3 regions of the Umezawaea sp. NPDC059074 genome follow, and region 2 is predicted to be linked to each of the others. Evidence: riboswitches for the same ligand, from Rfam matches in the RefSeq annotation. Region 2 holds a riboswitch; each other region holds the start of a gene.
What was found. Region 2 has a riboswitch for glycine ahead of gcvP (aminomethyl-transferring glycine dehydrogenase). Riboswitches for the same ligand answer to the same signal wherever they lie in the genome.

Region 1 (6,019 bases), on a different contig from region 2:
CCGCCGCCACGGGGGCCGCGACAGCCGTGTCAGACCCGTCACCCACGGTGACACGGCCCCCGCGCCGTTGAGCCTTATGGGTGGAATAGGGGCTATAACACCCTGGTAACGGGGTTACTGACAAACAAGGGTCTAGCGGTTGCCCAAACCGTTGAATACGGTGCGCTGCATTGGCTGATCTTCGACCCCAGGGAGGCATAAATGGTCGAGGACTCCGGAGTCGACGAACTGCTTAGGCAGTGGGCGGCGGAGCGGTCGGACGACGCTGAGATGCAGGAGGTGAACCGGATCAAGAACGCCTGGCTGGCGGAGGCACCACCCAGCGCGTCGCCGGGGATCCCCAGCCAGCGGGCGAACGGTGGACCACGAGGCGTGGTGCGGGTCGAGTCGGCCAGCCCCGCGTACGTGGCGGCTATGCGGAGGAGGGCGCCCGAGGTGCCCGAGGTCCTCCTGGAGGCGGCGGCGAGCTACTGGCAGCTCGTGGGCGACCTCGCCGAGGCTGAGCAGTGGTGGGACGCGGGCATCAGCCCGTTGGACCAGCGCGCTCTGGACTACCGGGTGGCCGGGCTCCTGCCCGCCGACCTCGGTCGTCGACTCGGTCCGATGACGGTGCTCCAGCACCTGCGTCGGGGCAGCGCGGCGGCGTGGTGCGTCGCGCGTCTTCAGCGGCAGCGCCGGGACGGCGTCGCCTAGGACGGTCGGCGGTCCGGAAACGGGAGTGGGCTCCGAGGCGGAGCCCCAACCCTTGGGTCACCCGGCCCTGGACCTCCAACCGCGGTACCGCCGGTGCTAGCTTTGACTGGTGTCCGGCGGCCCGATCACCCCCCAGCGCGTGTCCATCGCGCTCCTCTGCGTGGTCACGCTGGTGGGTTGTTGCGGTCTCGCGTGGTGGCAGTGGACGAGGTTCGAGTCCGCCGCGGGGACCTTCCAGAACCTCGGCTACGTGTTGCAGTGGCCGCTGTTCGGACTCTTCCCGGCCTTCATGGTCTGGCGCATCCGCAGGCTCGACGCGCAGCGCGGGGCGGAGGCCCCGAAAACCGAGCCGCCCGTGGACGCGCCCACGCCTGTCGTTACCGTTGACGCCGTCAGTGCTCCCGTCGTGGACGAGGACGACGAGCTGGCGGTCTACAACCGCTACCTCGCCGACCTGAACGCGCGGGACTCGCGGTAGCGGAGCGAAGGCGGTCGGACGGGCGATGAGCGGTGCGTTGAACCGGTTCAGGTTCATGGCCTACGTGGTCGGTGTCGGCCTGCTCCTGCTGGTCGTGGCGATGCTGTTGAAGTACGTCGGCGACGCCCCCGGCATGGTCAAGGTCGTCGGCCCGGTCCACGGCTTCCTCTACGCCATCTACCTGGTCGTCGCGGTCGACCTCGGGCTCAAGTCCCGGTGGTCGATGAAGGGCACGATCCTGGTGCTGCTCGCGGGCACGATCCCGTTCCTGTCGTTCTACGCGGAGCGCAAGGTGGTCGAGCGCGTCCGCGAGGGCGTCCCACTGTGAGGCGACCCCTGTTGACCTGCGGCACGGCCTGCGAATAGCGTCTGGGCACATCAACTGAACACGGCCGTCGATGGCGCGCGGAAGAGTCCCCGCGAGGGGCGCCGAAGGAGCAACTCCTCCCCGGAATCTCTCAGGCACAGGTACCGCGCGACGCAGGCAACTCTGAAAAGCAGGCGCACCCGCGCGCCTCGCCCACGGTGCAAGTCGCGCTCGCGCGACGAAGCTCTCAGGCTCATGACAGAGGGGGAGGCTCGCTCACAGGAGGAGTCTCGCCGATGACCGTGTTCCCACTGCCCGCCGCCGGTCGACTCGACGCCCACGCGGCGGAGTCGGCCGTTGAGCATGCCCACCAGGGAGGATCCACCCAGATGGAAAGCCGTCGGACGCCGCTGCACGCCGAGCACGAGGCGCTGGGCGCCATGTTCACCGACTTCGCGGGCTGGCGGATGCCGCTGCGCTACGACAGCGAGCTGGTCGAGCACCACGCGGTCCGCACGACGGCCGGCCTGTTCGACCTGACGCACATGGGCGAGATCGTGCTGGAGGGCCCCGAGGCCGGCGCCGCGCTGGACTACGCGCTGGTGGGCCACAGCTCCGCGATCGGCGTCGGCCGCGCCCGCTACACGATGATCACCCGGGCCGACGGCGGGGTGCTGGACGACCTGATCGTGTACCGACTGGGTGAACTCGAGTACCTCGTCGTGGCGAACGCCTCCAACGCCGAGCTGGTGTTCGGCGAGCTCGTCGAGCGGGCGAAGGACTTCGACACCACCGTCGTGGACAGGTCGACGGACTACGCGCTGCTCGCCGTGCAGGGCCCCAACTCCACCGCGATCGTGGCGGGCCTGACGCCGACCGACCTGGCGACGGTGAAGTACTACGCGTCGTACCCGACCGAGGTCGCGGGCACGCCGGTGCTGCTGGCCAGGACGGGCTACACGGGCGAGGACGGCTTCGAGCTGTTCGTGGCCCCCGCCGACGCCCCCGCCGTCTGGGCGGCGCTGCTGGAGGCGGGCAAGGACCACGGGCTCAAGCCCGCCGGGCTCGGCTGCCGCGACACGCTGCGCCTGGAAGCCGGGATGCCGTTGTACGGCAACGAACTCGACACCGCGCACACCCCGTACCACGCGAACCTCGGCCGGGTCGTCAAGCTCGACAAGCCGGGCGACTTCGTCGGCCGCGACGCGCTGGCGAAGGTCGCGGAGTCCGGTGTGGACACCACGCTGGTGGGGCTCAAGGCCGCGGGCCGCCGGGCGCCGAGGCACGGGTACACCGTGCTCGACGCGGACGGCGCCGCGGTCGGCGAGATCACCAGCGGGGCGCTGTCCCCGACGCTCGGGTACTCGGTGGCGATGGCGTACGTGGCCAAGTCCAGCGCCGAGCCCGGCACCAAGCTGGCGGTCGACGTCCGAGGCAGGCAGGAGCCCGTCGAGGTCGTCGCACTGCCGTTCTACAAGCGCGCCAACTGATCCGGTCAAGGGAGATCACATGTCCGACCACTTCACCACCTCCCTCGCGGAGTTCGACCCCGAGGTGGCCGACGCCGTCGCCGCCGAGCTCGCCCGCCAGCAGAACACGCTGGAGATGATCGCGTCGGAGAACTTCACGCCGGTCTCGGTGCTCCAGGCGCAGGGCTCGGTGCTCACCAACAAGTACGCGGAGGGCTACCCCGGCCGCCGCTACTACGGCGGCTGCGAGCACGTCGACGTCATCGAGCGCCTCGCGATCTCGCGGATCAAGGAGCTGTTCGGCGCGGGCTTCGCGAACGTGCAGCCGCACTCCGGCGCGCAGGCCAACGCCGCCGCGATGTTCGCGCTGCTCAACACCGGCGACACGATCCTCGGCCTCGACCTGGCGCACGGCGGCCACCTGACCCACGGCATGCGGATCAACTTCTCCGGCAAGCTGTACAACGTGGTGCCGTACCACGTGTCCGATTCGGACGGTCTGGTCGACATGGCCGAGGTCGAGCGCCTCGCCGTGGAGCACCAGCCGAAGCTGATCGTCGCGGGCTGGTCCGCCTACCCGCGCCAGCTGGACTTCGCCGAGTTCCGCCGCATCGCGGACTCCGTCGGCGCGTTCCTGATGGTGGACATGGCCCACTTCGCCGGCCTCGTCGCCGCGGGCCTGCACCCGAGCCCGGTGCCGCACGCCCACGTGACCACGACCACCACGCACAAGACCCTCGGCGGTCCGCGCGGCGGCGTGATCCTGTCCAACGACGCCGACATCGCGAAGAAGATCAACTCCGCGGTGTTCCCCGGCCAGCAGGGCGGCCCGCTGGAGCACGTGATCGCGGGCAAGGCCGTGGCGTTCAAGCACGCGGCGAGCCCGGAGTTCGCCGACCGCCAGCGCCGCACGGTCGAGGGCGCGAAGATCCTCGCCGACCGCCTGCTCCAGCCCGACGCCGCCGCGGCGGGCATCAAGGTCCTCACCGGCGGCACCGACGTCCACCTGGTCCTCGTCGACCTGGTCGCGTCGGAGCTGGACGGCAAGCAGGCCGAGGACCGCCTCCACCAGGTCGGCATCACGGTCAACCGCAACGCGGTCCCGAACGACCCCCGCCCCCCGATGGTCACGTCCGGCCTGCGCATCGGCACCCCCGCCCTCGCCACCCGCGGCTTCGGCGCGGCCGACTTCACCGAGGTCGCCGACATCATCGTCGCCGCCCTCCAGGCCGAGCCGGACTTCACCGAACTCCGCACGCGCGCCGAGGTCCTGGCCGCCAAGCACCCGCTGTACTCGGACCTCTGATCCCGGTCCCGGCACACGAGAACGGCCCCCGCGGTGCGGGGGCCGTTCTCGTTTCTCACCGCGAAGCGAATGAGCGGCAAGACAATCGGGTGACCAGTGAAGCCCGGCCCCTTCCCCGGGGCCGGGCTTCACTGGTCTACCAGTGGTTTCGCACTACGCGGCGGGGGCCGTCACGCCCGGCGGCAGGCACTGGACGTTGCGCTTGCCATCCGGCTGGATGACGAACCACGTGCCGCCAACGCCCTGGCCCGCCCACTTGCCGGGGCCCGGGTCCTTGGAGTACGTGTACAGCGCCCAGCCCGCCAGGGTGACCTGGGTCTTGCCGTCGGCGCGGACGATCGTGCCGACGAGGGCCGGGTCGACGCCTTCGAGCTGCGGGGTGGAACCCGCGGCGACCTCGACCGGCGGCCAGGTCTCGGCGCACTTGTCGTTGCAGTTGGACGCCGGCGGCTTGGGGGTGTCCTTGTCGAAGCGGTACAGCGTGCGGCCGTCGCCGTCCTGCACGACGTCGCCCATCTTGTCGACGGTCTTGGCGACCAGTCGGATGTTCGACACGGCGGGGGCGGCGGGGGTCTGGGCGGCGCTCGTCTGGGCGCCCGCGGCGGGAGCCACAGCCTCGCTGCTGGTGGCCGGGGTGTCGTAGCCGTAGTCACCCGGCGCGGCAGCTGCCTCCACCGCGGAACCGGTCTGAGCCACGTTGGTGCCCTGAACGCCAACGGCGTTGGTGCTCCACATGACCAGGGCGAGCACGGTTGCCATGCCGCCTGCAACGGCGATGGCGATGCGGTTACGTCGGATCACTTCTCAACTCCTCCTCGTCCGTTCATTCGCTTCACTGGAGCAATACGGCCGGTCCGCGTGAGCGGTTCAGAACCGAACCGAAAACAATCTGGAGACGAACTACAGCTACCCGTCTTGGCTCAGGAGGCTCGTGGTGGTCGGTACCGGTGGAGTGGCAGGTCAGCTTGCCTCGGTGGTCGAGAAGGTGCTCGGAACGGCACTGCCGATCGGGCTGAGGGCGTGGGACGGGAGCAGCGCGGGGCCGACGTCCGGCCCGGTGGCGGTCATCCGGTCCAAGCGCGCGCTGCGCCGCCTGGTGTGGAACCCGAACGAGCTGGGCCTCGCCCGCGCGTACGTGGCGGGCGAGCTGGACGTGGAGGGCGACCTGACCGACGGCCTCGCCCGGTTCTGGGAGCTGGCCCGCGCGGGCGCGCTGCGCGTCGGCAAGCCCAAGCCCGCGGACGTGCTCGGCGCGGCGCGGGTCGCGCTGCGGCTCGGCGCGCTCGGCCCGCGGCCCGCCGCCCCCGGCGAGGAGGCCCGGCTGTCCGGCACGCGGCACACCCGCGGCCGCGACCGGGCGGCCATCGCGCACCACTACGACCTGAGCAACGACTTCTACCAGCTCGTGCTCGACCCGAGCATGGCGTACTCCAGCGGCTACTGGACGTCGGACAGCCCCGAGTACACCGTCGCCGACGCGCAGCGCGACAAGCTGGACCTCGTGTGCCGCAAGCTCGGCCTGCGCGAGGGCATGAGGATGCTCGACGTCGGCTGCGGCTGGGGTTCGATGATCATCCACGCCGCGAAGCACTTCGGCGCGTCGACCACCGGCGTCACCATCTCCCGCCAGCAGCACGCGCACATCAAGAAGCGCGTCGCCGACGAGGGACTGGAAGACCTGGTGACCGTCAAGCTCCAGGACTACCGGGAGATCGACGACGAGCCGTTCGACGCCATCTCCACGATCGAGATGGGCGAGCACGTCG
Region 2 (6,019 bases):
GACGGCGACGTGCGGGTGTCCGCGCGCCCCAGCGACTCGGTGGCGCTCGCGCTGCGGGTCGGCGTCCCGATCCACGCGGACGAGTCCGTGCTCGCCGAGGCGGGCCTGATCATCCCGGACGAGCAGGAGGACGAGGTCGAGAAGTTCCGCGAGTTCCTCGACTCCATCTCGCCGGAGGACTTTCGAGGGGCCGACACCTGAGTCGGACACCTGAACGCGCCGAGAGGGCCACTCACGAGTCTCGTGGGTGGCCCTTCGTGCGTCCGCGGCCGTGTGGCGCGACGACGCAGCGTGACGGCGTTCGCGGAGACCGCACTTTGAGGGGTCCCACGGTCGCGCTACCCAATGTCATGGGCGTTCGGCTAAACGATCACTAAACGTCACTCGAACGGGTCAAGTGGGCGTAATCTCTCACCCTCAGGTTGAGGGTGAGGAAATACGTGTACCGCGCGTCGCGTTGACCTGCCCCCAACCCGGTCCTACCGTCGAACTCGAGTGAATTGCGACGGTGTGATTCCACAGCGTGGCCCTTCACGGCCGGTGTTCCCCGACTGCGGGACCACCGGTGACGGTCGCCGGTCGTCAGACCGGCCGAGGGGAGGCAGGCGTGGCAGAGGAAGCGCCCATCCGGGCCGGATCCGGGGAACAAGGTGAGCTGTTCCCGGACTCCTCGCTGCCAGACGAGTACGTCGGCTACCGCGGGCCCGCCGCGTGCCAGATCTCCGGCATCACCTACCGCCAGCTCGACTACTGGGCGCGCACCGGACTGGTCAACCCGACGATAAGGAGTGCCCAGGGCTCGGGCAGCCAGCGGCTGTACTCCTTCAAGGACATCCTCGTCCTCAAAGTGGTGAAGCGGCTGCTCGACACCGGTGTCTCCCTCCAGAACATCCGGGTCGCCGTCGAGCACCTGCGCAAGCGGGGCGTGCAGGACCTGGCCAGGATCACGCTGTTCAGCGACGGCACGACCGTCTACGAGTGCACGTCCCCCGAGGAGGTCGTCGACCTCCTCCAGGGCGGGCAGGGCGTGTTCGGCATCGCGGTGAGCGGGGCCATGAGGGAGATCAGCGGCACCATCCACGAGTTCCCCGCCGAGCGCGCCGACGGGGTCGAGATCGACGGCGTCAGCAACGACGAGCTGTCGCAGCGCAGGCGCAACCGGGCGATCGGCTGAGCACCTCGGCAGGTCGCCCGCTGCTCCGAATGCCATAGTCCGGGCGTGCACCCACGCCTGGTTCCCCTGATGTCGGCGGCCCTGCTCGTCACCGCCGCCGCGTGCTCGTCCTCGACCGAGGGGTCGGCCCGGATCCGGGTCGACCAACTGGGTTTCGTCACGGACGGCGTGAAGCACGCCTACCTGATGGCGGCGGACGCTCCGGAGTCGTTCCGGGTCGTGGCCGAAAGTGGAACGGTTGTGCTCGAAAGCGCTCCGTCATCGACGGCGGCCCGCTGGAGCGACGCCTATCCAGCCGTGCGCGTGCTCGACCTGACGGCCGTGACCACTCCCGGCCAGTACCGCGTGGAGGCCGCCGGGGCGGTGTCCCCGCCGTTCCGGATCGACGCGGCGCAGGCCCTGTTCGCCGGTCCCGTCGCGGACACCGCGCGCTTCTTCGTCACCCAGCACGACACGGCCCACACGGCCGACCGCGCCGCCGACGTGTACGCCGCCCCGCGCTACGACCCGGACGGCAAGACCCTCCTCGACCCGGCGTTGACCAAGGTCGGCGGCCCGGTCGACGTGTCGGGCGGCTGGTTCGACGCGGGCGACTTCCTCAAGTTCACCCACACCACGTCCTACGCCACGGCCCAACTGCTGCTGGCCCAGCGGGACTCGCCGGTCCACTCCGACGCCGTCGCCGCCGAGGCCCGCTACGGCCTGGACTGGTTGGGGCGCGTGTGGGACGGCTCCACGCTGTACGCCCAGGTCGGCATCGGCGCGGGCAACGAGGGCGTGCTGACCGACCACGACGTGTGGCGTCGCCCGCAGGACGACGACGCGCTCGACGTGGCCCCCGGCGACCCGAAGTACCACGTCAAGCACCGCCCGGTGTTCCGCGCGAACGAGCCGGGCACACCCGTCAGCCCGAACCTCGCGGGCCGCGTGGCCGCCGCCTTCGCCCTGTCCGCCCAGGTCGCCCCCGACCCGACGAGCGCCCGCCGTTCCCTGGACACCGCCGCGACCCTGTTCGCCAAGGCCGACACCAGCGGCGCTCCCTTGGTGACCGCGTTCCCCCGGACCTTCTACCCCGAGACGGCGTGGCAGGACGACCTGGAGTTCGCGGCCGTGGAACTGGCCCTGGCAGGCCGCACCTTGGGCGACCCGCGCTCCGCCGACTGGCAGACCGCCGCCGCCCGCTGGGCCACGGCCTACCTGGACTCGGACACCCGCGGCACGCTGGGCCTGGCCGACGTGAGCGCCCTCGCCCACGCCGACCTGGCCCGCATCTCGGACGGCCCGCTCAAGGAACGCCTGGTCACCGACCTGGAACGCCAACTGGACGAGGGCGTGTCCCGAGCCGCGAAGGACCCCTTCGGAGCCGGGGCGGTCTACACCGAGTTCGACTCCGTGCCCCACACGTTCGGCCTGGTCATCACCGCGGCCCTGCACCACTCCGTCACGGGCGACAGCCGCTACGACGCCTTCGGCACGACCCAACGAGGCTGGGCCCTGGGCGCGAACGCGTGGGGCTCGTCCTTCGTGATCGGCATCGGCACCACCTTCCCCCGCTGCCCCGAACACCAGGGCGCGAACCTCACCGGCGACACCCCCACCGGCGCGGTCGTGAACGGCCCCAACGCCGCCACCCAGTTCACCGAGCTGAACGCCTTCGAAGGCATGAAACCCTGCACCGTGAACGACTTCGAGCCCTACGACGGCCACGACGCCAGGTACGTCGACCACGTCGGCGCCTGGCAAAGCGTCGAACCCGCCATCGACTTCACCTCCACCGGCCTCCTCGCCTTCGCCCTCTCCGCCCGCTGACCTGCCCGAACGTCACCCCGCCAAAACTGTCGGACCCCCCACGTACTGTCGGATTCGGGGGGCCTTCACGACCGGGGGACCTCCGCCTCGGCGTGGATGACCGTCGGGGGAACGGCCGGTGGACGGCGGGCAGTGATCCGCGTCGCGCCTGCGCCGTGCCGGTCGGCCCGGCGGGTACGATCGGCGCGTAGTCGCATGACCCCGTGCGGGAGAGTCCGGACCCGGCGAGGTTCGGCGCCGAAGGAGCAAATCCTCCCCGGAACCTCTCAGGCGCAAGGACCGCACGGGATAGACGCCTCTGGAAAGTGGGCCGGTTCCTCGGTCCCGCCGACGGTGAAAGCCCGACCCCGGTCGGGTGAAGCTCTCAGGCGCCCGCCGAGCGGGTTGGAGACAGAGGGGGAGGGCAACGGCAGAGCTTTGCCCGCAGCCCGATCCTCGCCGGAGGCGCCTTCCATGACGCAGGACCGCATTCCCCTCGCCGCTCTCGAGCACGGCACGCCGTTCGCCGACCGCCACGTCGGGCCCCGGCCCGCGGAGTTGGCCCGGATCCTCGACGTCATCGGCGTGGGGTCGTTGGAGGAGTTGGCGCAGCGGGCCGTTCCGCCGTCGATCCGCGAGGGCGACCTGGTGCTGGACCTGCCGGATCCCGCGACCGAGACCGAGGCGCTGGCCGAGCTGCGTGAGCTGGCCTCCCGCAACCGCCCGATGACGCAGATGATCGGCCTCGGCTACTACGGGACGATCACGCCGCCGGTGATCCGCCGCAACGTGCTGGAGAGCCCGGCCTGGTACACGGCGTACACGCCGTACCAGCCGGAGATCTCGCAGGGGCGGCTCGAGGCGCTGCTGAACTTCCAGACGATGGTGGGCGACCTGACCGCCCTGCCGCTGTCGAACGCGTCCATGCTGGACGAGTCGACCGCCGCGGCCGAGGCGATGACGCTGGTGCGCCGCGCGGGCAAGTCGAAGTCGACCAAGTTCGTGGTCGACGCCGACACGTTCCCGCAGACGATCGCCGTGATCGAGACCCGCGCCGAGCCGCTGGGCATCGAGGTCGTGGTCGCGGACCTGTCGCAGGGCATCGAGGGTCTCGGTCTCGGCGGCGACTTCTTCGGCGTGCTGCTGTCCTACCCCGGCGCGTCCGGTGTCGTGCGGGACCACGAGTCCGTCATCGCCGAGGTCCACAAGGCCGGGGCGAACGCGGTCGTGGTCGCCGACCTGCTGGCGTTGACGCTGCTGCGCCCGCCGGGCGAGATCGGCGCGGACGTCGTCGTGGGCACGACCCAGCGCTTCGGCGTCCCGATCGGCTTCGGCGGCCCGCACGCCGGGTACATGGCGGTCCGCGCCGGCCTGGAGCGCCAGCTGCCCGGCCGTCTCGTGGGCGTGTCCGAGGACGCCGACGGCAACCGCGCGTACCGGCTCGCCCTCCAGACCCGTGAGCAGCACATCCGCCGCGAGAAGGCGACCAGCAACATCTGCACCGCGCAGGTGCTGCTCGCCGTGATCGCGTCGATGTACGGCGTCTACCACGGTCCCGAGGGCTTGCGGGCCATCGGCACGCGTGCCCACCGCATGGCCACGGTCCTCGCCGCGGGCCTGCTCGAAGGCGGCGTGGACGTCGTGCACGGCGAGTTCTTCGACACCGTGCGGGCGCACGTGCCGGACCGCGCGGCCGAGGTCGTCGAGGCTGCCCGCGCGCTGGACGTCAACCTGCGCCTGGTCGACGACTCCACCGTCGCCATCGCGTGCGACGAGACCACGACCCGCGCGAACCTGGTCGACGTGTGGCAGGCGTTCGGCGTTCAGGTGCCGGACGTGGACGCGCTCGACGCCGACACCGCCGACGGCATCCCCGCCGAGCTGCGCCGCACGTCGGAGTTCATGACGCACCCGGTGTTCCACCTGCACCGCTCGGAGACGGCGCTGCTGCGCTACCTGCGCGCCCTGTCCGACAAGGACGTCGCGCTCGACCGCAGCATGATCCCGCTCGGCTCCTGCACGATGAAGCTGAACGCCACGGCCGAGATGGAGCCCATCACCTGGCCCGAGTTCGCCGACCTGCACCCGTTCGCCCCGGTCGAGGACGCCGAGGGCCTGCTGGCGCTGGTCAAGGACCTCGAGGACTGGCTGGCCGAGGTGACCGGCTACGACGCCGTGAGCATCCAGCCGAACGCGGGCAGCCAGGGCGAGTTCGCCGGCCTCCTCGCGATCCGCGCGTACCACCGCGGGCGCGGCGAGGCGGCCCGCGACGTCTGCCTCATCCCGTCCAGCGCGCACGGCACGAACGCCGCCAGCGCCGTCATGGCCGGCATGAAGGTCGTCGTCGTGAAGTGCGACGACAAGGGCAACATCGACCTCGGCCACCTGCGCGAGACCGTCGAGGCGCACCGCGACGACCTCGCCGCGATCATGATCACCTACCCGTCCACGCACGGCGTCTACGAGGACACCGTCCGCGAGGTCTGCGGCCTCGTGCACGACGCGGGCGGCCAGGTGTACGTCGACGGCGCGAACCTCAACGCCCTCATCGGCCTCGCCCGGTACGGCAAGTTCGGCTCGGACGTCTCGCACCTCAACCTGCACAAGACGTTCTGCATCCCGCACGGCGGCGGCGGCCCCGGCGTCGGCCCGATCGGCGTCCGCTCCCACCTCGCCCCGTACCTGCCGAACCACCCCCTCCAGCCCACGGCCGGTCCCGAGACCGGCGTCGGCCCGATCAGCGCCGCCCCGTGGGGTTCCGCGTCGATCCTGCCGATCTCCTGGGCGTACGTCCGCATGATGGGCGCCGACGGCCTCCGCCGCGCGACCCTGACCGCGATCGCCGCCGCCAACTACGTGGCCCGCCGCCTGGACGAGCACTACCCGGTCCTCTACACCGGCGAGGGCGGTTTCGTCGCCCACGAGTGCATCCTCGACCTGCGCGGCATCACCAAGAGCACGGGCGTCACCGTCGACGACGTGGCCAAGCGCCTCGCCGACTACGGCCTCCACGCCCCGACCATGTCGTTCCCGGTTCCGGGCACGCTGATGGTCGAG
Region 3 (6,019 bases), on a different contig from region 2:
GGAGTTCGGTGGTGCGCTCCGCGGAGGTCTCCGGCGGGATCTCGTCGAGGTCGAGGTCGTCGTACTCGGTCGTCGGGAACGCGGGCTCGGCCGCGACCGGGTCCAGCCCCGTTCGAGTGAACGGATTGCGCAACGGCTTGCGGCGGTCGCGGTGCGCTACCCCCTCGCCGATCAGGTGCTGGTGCGCCATCGTCCAGATCTGGCACGGCCACCGCCTGCGGCGCAGCCAGCCGGGACACGCGCGGCACCGGCTGTCCTCGTCCGGCTGGTGCACGGTCAGCAGCAGTCGCCAGCCGTCCGCGAGGCGGTGGATCTCCGACCGCGCGAGCGGCACGAGCGACTCCGCCTCGCCCTGCTCAGCGACCTTGTCGAGCAGCGCGAGCCGTTGCAGGACGGCCTTGCGCAGTGCCTCTTCCACCGCGCGTCACCCCTGTTCGGGCGCGGCGGAGGTCGCCGCGGCCTGGTCGAGGAGCTGGTGCAGCCGCCGGGTCTGGGTGGCGGACATCACAGCGGATTCTCCGGGGGGCGCGACCAGCAGAACTCGGTCGTCCTCGACGAGAACGGTCATCGAGCGGTCCCTGCCGAAGGGGTCGTGGCAGTCGATCCAGCCCTGTGGTTCAGCCATGTGCGCTCCTAACGGAGTGTGCTCGGGCTTCCGGGGTTAACGGGGTGAGAGCGGTCGAACCCGCTGCGTAGCGATGCTGGCCCCTGCTACGTCCATCGGTCGTGGGGACCCCGGGGAGTACTGGTGTTCGGGTAATTCACTCGTTTGTTTGAGGGTCGAACACGGGCAGTGGTCCACGACCCCGAAGTCTCAGGTCTCGAATCGGTGGGCCAACTGGGCACGGCGGCCGGTTGTTGTCTAAGCTTGTGCGTGGCGGCCCGCTCCCAGTGACCCCCAGGCTGGTTGAGCGGGTCGCTTTTTCACGCCCGGAATCGCCACGGGCCGCGATCACCTGCTCAAACGCAAACCGGGCAGCTACCGAAGTAGCTGCCCGGTTTGTCACGCAGTCGCCTAGACGACCTGGTCGAGGGGGGTGTGCGGGAGGTCGAGGGCTTCCGCCACCGGCAGGTTCACGAGGTTGCCCGCGTGCACGTTGAGGCCGAGCGCGAGGGACTTGTCGGCGCGCAGGGCGGGCTGCCAGCCCTTGTCGGCCAGCGCGACCGCGTAGGGCAGCGTCACGTTGGTGAGCGCGTAGGTCGACGTGCGCGGCACGGCGCCGGGCATGTTCGCGACGCAGTAGAAGACCGACTCGTGGATCTGGAACGTCGGGTCCGCGTGGGTCGTGGGCCTGGAGTCGGCGAAGCAGCCGCCCTGGTCGATGGCGATGTCGACCAGCACCGAGCCGGGCTTCATCCGCGAGACCAGCTCGTTGCTGACCAGCTTGGGGGCCTTGGCGCCGGGCACGAGGACCGCGCCGATCACCATGTCGGCCTCCAGCACGGCCTGCTCGACCGCGTAGCTGTTCGACGCCACCGTGCGGAGCTTGCCGCCGAACTGGGCGTCGATCTGCCGCAGCCGGTCCACGTTCGTGTCGAGGATCTCCACGTCCGCGCCCATGCCGACGGCGATGGTCGCGGCGTTCACGCCCGCCACGCCGCCGCCGATGACGACAACGCGCGCGGGGGCCACGCCGGGCACGCCGCCGGGCAGCACGCCCCGGCCGCCGGACGGCTTCATCAGCGCGAACGCGCCGACCTGCGGGGCCAGGCGGCCCGCGACCTCGGACATCGGGGCCAGCAGCGGCAGGGCGCCGTTCGCGGTCTGCACCGTCTCGTACGCGATGGCCGTGGTGCCGGACGCGATGAGGGCCTCGGTCAGCGGCAGGTCGGCGGCCAGGTGCAGGTAGGTGAACAGCACCTGCCCGGCGCGCAGGCGGTGGTACTCCGCCGCGATGGGCTCCTTGACCTTGAGCACCAGCTCGCCCTGGTCCCACACCTCGTCGGCCGTGGCCAGCACCTTCGCGCCCGCCGCCTCGTACTCGGCGTCGGTGATCGCGGAACCGAGGCCCGCGCCGGCCTCGACGAACACGTCGTGGCCGCGGCGGGTCAGCTCGTGCGCACCGGCCGGGGTCAACGCGACGCGGTACTCGTGGTTCTTGATCTCGCGGGGGACGGCGATCCGCACGGTGACTCCTTCGACTACGAGGGGCGGGAGCTGGGCTGTTGCCTCAAAGGTCCGGCATACCCCGTTCGCTGTCATCGTGCTCGCCGCACTACCCGATAGGGGTCGCTTTGGCCTGCCGGCACAACGCCGCCGGGTGAGGCCCGTCGTACGCGCGTTGACACCCGTTCGGTGGGCACATAGCTTTCAGCTCGATCGCCAACTGAAGAACGGCCGAGGCGCCCTCGCGGCGCCGCAACCCGAGCGGGAGAGACCCCGGCAGCTGCCGGGGCGCCGAAGGAGCAAGTACCCCGCACACTCTCAGGCAACGAGAACCGCTCGGGCGAGGCGACTCTGGAAAGCGTGCCCAGGCGCGCACCCACGGTGCAAGCCGCGTTCGCGCGGTGAAGCTCTCAGGTCCCATGACAGAGGGGGAGTCGGACCGACACCGAGGTCGGCGTGCTTGGCGCGCGCTGATCCCCCAGACCCGTGGAGTGCCGCTGTGGAGTACCCCGATCACCTGCTCTACACCCCGGAACACGAGTGGGTCGACTGGAAGCCGGGCACGCAGGAGCCGGTCACGGTCGGCATCACCTCCTACGCCGCCGAGTCCCTCGGAGACCTGGTCTTCGTGCAGCTCCCCGAGGTGGGCACGACCGTCACCTCCGGCGACGTCTGCGGCGAGCTGGAGTCGACGAAGTCGGTCAGCGACCTGTACGCGCCGGTCAGCGGCGAGGTCGTGGAGGTCAACCAGGGCGTCGTCGACGACCCGGCCCTGGTCAACACCGACCCGTACGCGGCGGGGTGGCTGTTCAAGGTGCGCGTCGAGAACGCCGAGGGCCTCCTCACCGCCGCGAAGTACGCGGAACTGACGGGCAGCTAATGGCGATCAGCGTCTTCGACCTGTTCTCCATCGGCATCGGGCCGTCCAGCTCGCACACGGTGGGCCCGATGCGCGCCGCGTCGATGTTCGTCGACCGGCTGCGCTCGCGCGGCCTGCTGGACGGCGTGACGCGGGTGAACGCCGAGCTGTTCGGCTCGCTCGGCGCGACCGGCCACGGCCACGGCAGCCCCAAGGCCGTGCTGCTCGGGCTCGAGGGCTGCAAGCCGGAGGAGGTCGACCCGGCGGCCGCCGACGAGCGGTTCGAGGAGATCAAGCGGACCGGGCGGCTGCGGCTGGGCGGCGGGCACGAGATCGCGTTCGTGCACGACAAGCACCTCGTCATGCACCGCCGCAAGTCGCTTCCCGTGCACCCCAACGGGATGCGCTTCGAGGCGTTCGCCGACGGCGGCGAGTCGCTGGACCACGCCGTGTACTACTCGGTCGGCGGCGGGTTCGTGGTGGACGAGCACGCCAGCGGCGCGGACAAGATCAAGGCCGACGACACCCCGTTGGCGCACCCGTTCCTCACCGGCGACCAGCTGTTGGCCCGCACCAGGGAGACCGGGCTGTCGATCAGCTCGGTGATGCTGGAGAACGAGCAGTCGTGGCGCGGCGAGGCCGAGATCCGCGAAGGGCTCCTGCGGATCTGGCACGTGATGCAGGAGTGCGTCGAGCGCGGCTGCACCGAGCACGGCGTCCTGCCCGGCGGGCTGAAGGTGCGCCGCAGGGCCGCCGAGATGCGCAAGACGTTGGCGGGCGAGCACTTCGCCACCGACCCGCTGCGCGTCATGGACTGGGTGACCCTGTTCGCGCTGGCCGTCAACGAGGAGAACGCCGCGGGTGGCCGGGTCGTCACGGCCCCGACCAACGGCGCGGCGGGCATCGTGCCCGCGGTCCTGCACTACTACACGCGGTTCGTGCCGGGCGCGTCCGACGACGGCGTGGTCCGCTTCCTGCTCACCGCGGGCGCGGTCGGCGTGCTGTTCAAGGAGAACGCGTCCATCTCCGGCGCCGAGGTCGGCTGCCAGGGCGAGGTCGGCTCGGCCTGCTCGATGGCCGCCGGCGGTCTCGCCGAGGTGCTCGGCGGCACGCCCGAACAGGTGGAGAACGCCGCCGAGATCGCCATGGAGCACAACCTGGGCCTCACCTGCGACCCGATCGGCGGGCTCGTCCAGATCCCGTGCATCGAGCGCAACGCGCTGGCCGCCATCAAGGCGATCACCGCGGCCCGCATGGCGCTGCGCGGCGACGGCTCGCACTTCGTGTCGCTGGACAAGGTCATCAAGACCATGAGCGACACCGGCGCGGACATGTCCGTGAAGTACAAGGAGACCGCGCGCGGCGGCCTGGCCGTGAACGTCATCGAGTGCTGACCGCCCCGCGCGTGGAGCCCCGCTCCACGCGCGGGTGCGGCGTCAGCGGAGGTGCCACCACGGTGGCGTCGGCCCACAGCTCGCCCTCGCCCGCTTCCGGAACGGGGACCTGGCACGGGTCGGTGAGGGTCCACCACTCCTGCGTGACGGGGTCCGCGGCGATGAGGGCCATGTCCGCCTCGTAGTCGTCGCCGACGTACTCGTAGTACGAGATGAGCCGGTCGCCCAGGATGAAGATCGAGTAGTTCGTGATGCCGCTGGCGGTGAGGCGGGCTTCGACGTCGGGCCACACGACCTCGTGCAGGCGGAGGTACTCCTCGCGCTTCTCGGGCAGCACTCCGACGACTCGGATGTGCCGTTGTGGTGCGGAAGCCGACATCGCTGCTCCTTCGTCCGTGGACCGTCGCCGCGAGCGTACAGACGTCCGATGTGTCGGCGCTCTCCGTGCCGCCGCGTAGGGTCGGGCCCGAGTCGGGGACCACTACGCGGGGAGTCTTGGATGAAGCTGCTGGTCACGGGCGGCGCCGGGTACATCGGCAGCGCGACGGTCGCGGCGCTGGTGGCCGCCGGGCACGAGGTCGAGGTGCTGGACGACCTGTCGACGGGCTTCGTGGACAACGTGCCGGAGGGCGCGGTGCTGCACGAGCTGCCGCTCAGCGCGGCCTCGCAGGTGGTCGACTCGTCGTTCGACGCGGTGCTGCACTTCGCGGCCAAGATCTCCGTCGGCGAGTCGGTGCGCAAGCCCGAGCTGTACTTCGACGTGAACGTGCGCGGCACGATGACGCTGCTGGACTCGATGCGCGCCAACGACGTCAAGCGGCTGATCTTCTCCTCGACCGGGTCGATGTACGCGGCGAACGGCCTGGAGCCGCTGGCCGAGGACGCCGTGGTCGACCCGCAGAACCCCTACGCCGCGAGCAAGTCCATTGTGGACATGATGCTGCCGTGGGAGTGCCAGGCGTCCGGGCTCGGCGCGGTGTCGCTGCGGTACTTCAACGCGGCGGGCGCGAGCGGGCACCTCGGCGAGCGGCACACGCCGGAGACGCACCTGATCCCGATGGTGCTGGACGTGGCCGCGGGCAAGCGGGACGAGTTCCTGCTGTTCGGTGACGACTACCCGACGCCGGACGGCACGCCGGTGCGCGACTACATCCACATCGAGGACCTGGCGTCGGCGCACGTCCTCGCGCTGGAGGCGGCCGAGCCGGGCAAGCACAAGGTCTACAACCTGGGCAACGGCCGGGGTTTCTCGAACCTGGAGGTCGTCGAGGCGGTGCGCGAGGTGACCGGGCACCCGGTGCCGACCCGCACCGCGCCCCGCCGCGAGGGCGACGCGGTCACGAGCGTGGCGTCCGCCGAGAAGGCGCGCACCGAACTCGGGTGGCGGCAGGCGAAGCCGGACCTGAAGGACATCATCGCGGACGCCTGGGAGTTCCACCGCTCGCGTCCGTGACGGGGAGCCCCGCGACCGGGGCTCCCCACCGCGTCACGCGGGGAGGACGGCCTCGATGGCCTTCACGACCCGCTCGTCGTCGGGCTGGACCGGCGTGCGGAACCGCGCCACGACCTCGCCGTCGGGGTTGATCAGGAACTTCTCGAAGTTCCAGCCGACGTCACCGGCGTTGCCGTCGGCGTCGGCGGCCTTGGTCAGCTCGGCGT

Region 1: another riboswitch for glycine. It lies ahead of gcvT (glycine cleavage system aminomethyltransferase GcvT); the one in region 2 lies ahead of gcvP (aminomethyl-transferring glycine dehydrogenase).
Region 3: another riboswitch for glycine. It lies ahead of gcvH (glycine cleavage system protein GcvH); the one in region 2 lies ahead of gcvP (aminomethyl-transferring glycine dehydrogenase).

Annotation. Positions count from the first base shown of each region.
Region 1 is NZ_JBHYHC010000013.1:64,876-70,894, reverse strand. Features, by position in the region: gene ACFWW9_RS09380 (helix-turn-helix transcriptional regulator) at 202-693, shown strand; gene ACFWW9_RS09375 (hypothetical protein) at 803-1,171, shown strand; gene ACFWW9_RS09370 (DUF3817 domain-containing protein) at 1,197-1,499, shown strand; glycine riboswitch at 1,568-1,655, shown strand; gene gcvT (glycine cleavage system aminomethyltransferase GcvT) at 1,868-2,968, shown strand; gene glyA (serine hydroxymethyltransferase) at 2,988-4,253, shown strand; gene ACFWW9_RS09355 (hypothetical protein) at 4,407-5,054, opposite strand; gene ACFWW9_RS09350 (class I SAM-dependent methyltransferase) at 5,227-6,019, shown strand, end outside.
Region 2 is NZ_JBHYHC010000001.1:80,213-86,231, forward strand. Features, by position in the region: gene ACFWW9_RS00375 (bifunctional nuclease family protein) at 1-201, shown strand, start outside; gene ACFWW9_RS00380 (MerR family transcriptional regulator) at 608-1,174, shown strand; gene ACFWW9_RS00385 (glycoside hydrolase family 9 protein) at 1,220-2,983, shown strand; glycine riboswitch at 3,180-3,275, shown strand; gene gcvP (aminomethyl-transferring glycine dehydrogenase) at 3,437-6,019, shown strand, end outside.
Region 3 is NZ_JBHYHC010000107.1:18,330-24,348, reverse strand. Features, by position in the region: gene ACFWW9_RS34195 (hypothetical protein) at 1-418, opposite strand, end outside; gene ACFWW9_RS34190 (hypothetical protein) at 425-625, opposite strand; gene ald (alanine dehydrogenase) at 1,016-2,128, opposite strand; glycine riboswitch at 2,360-2,452, shown strand; gene gcvH (glycine cleavage system protein GcvH) at 2,607-2,987, shown strand; gene ACFWW9_RS34175 (L-serine ammonia-lyase) at 2,987-4,360, shown strand; gene ACFWW9_RS34170 (L-rhamnose mutarotase) at 4,347-4,739, opposite strand; gene galE (UDP-glucose 4-epimerase GalE) at 4,860-5,813, shown strand; gene ACFWW9_RS34160 (glutathione peroxidase) at 5,847-6,019, opposite strand, start outside.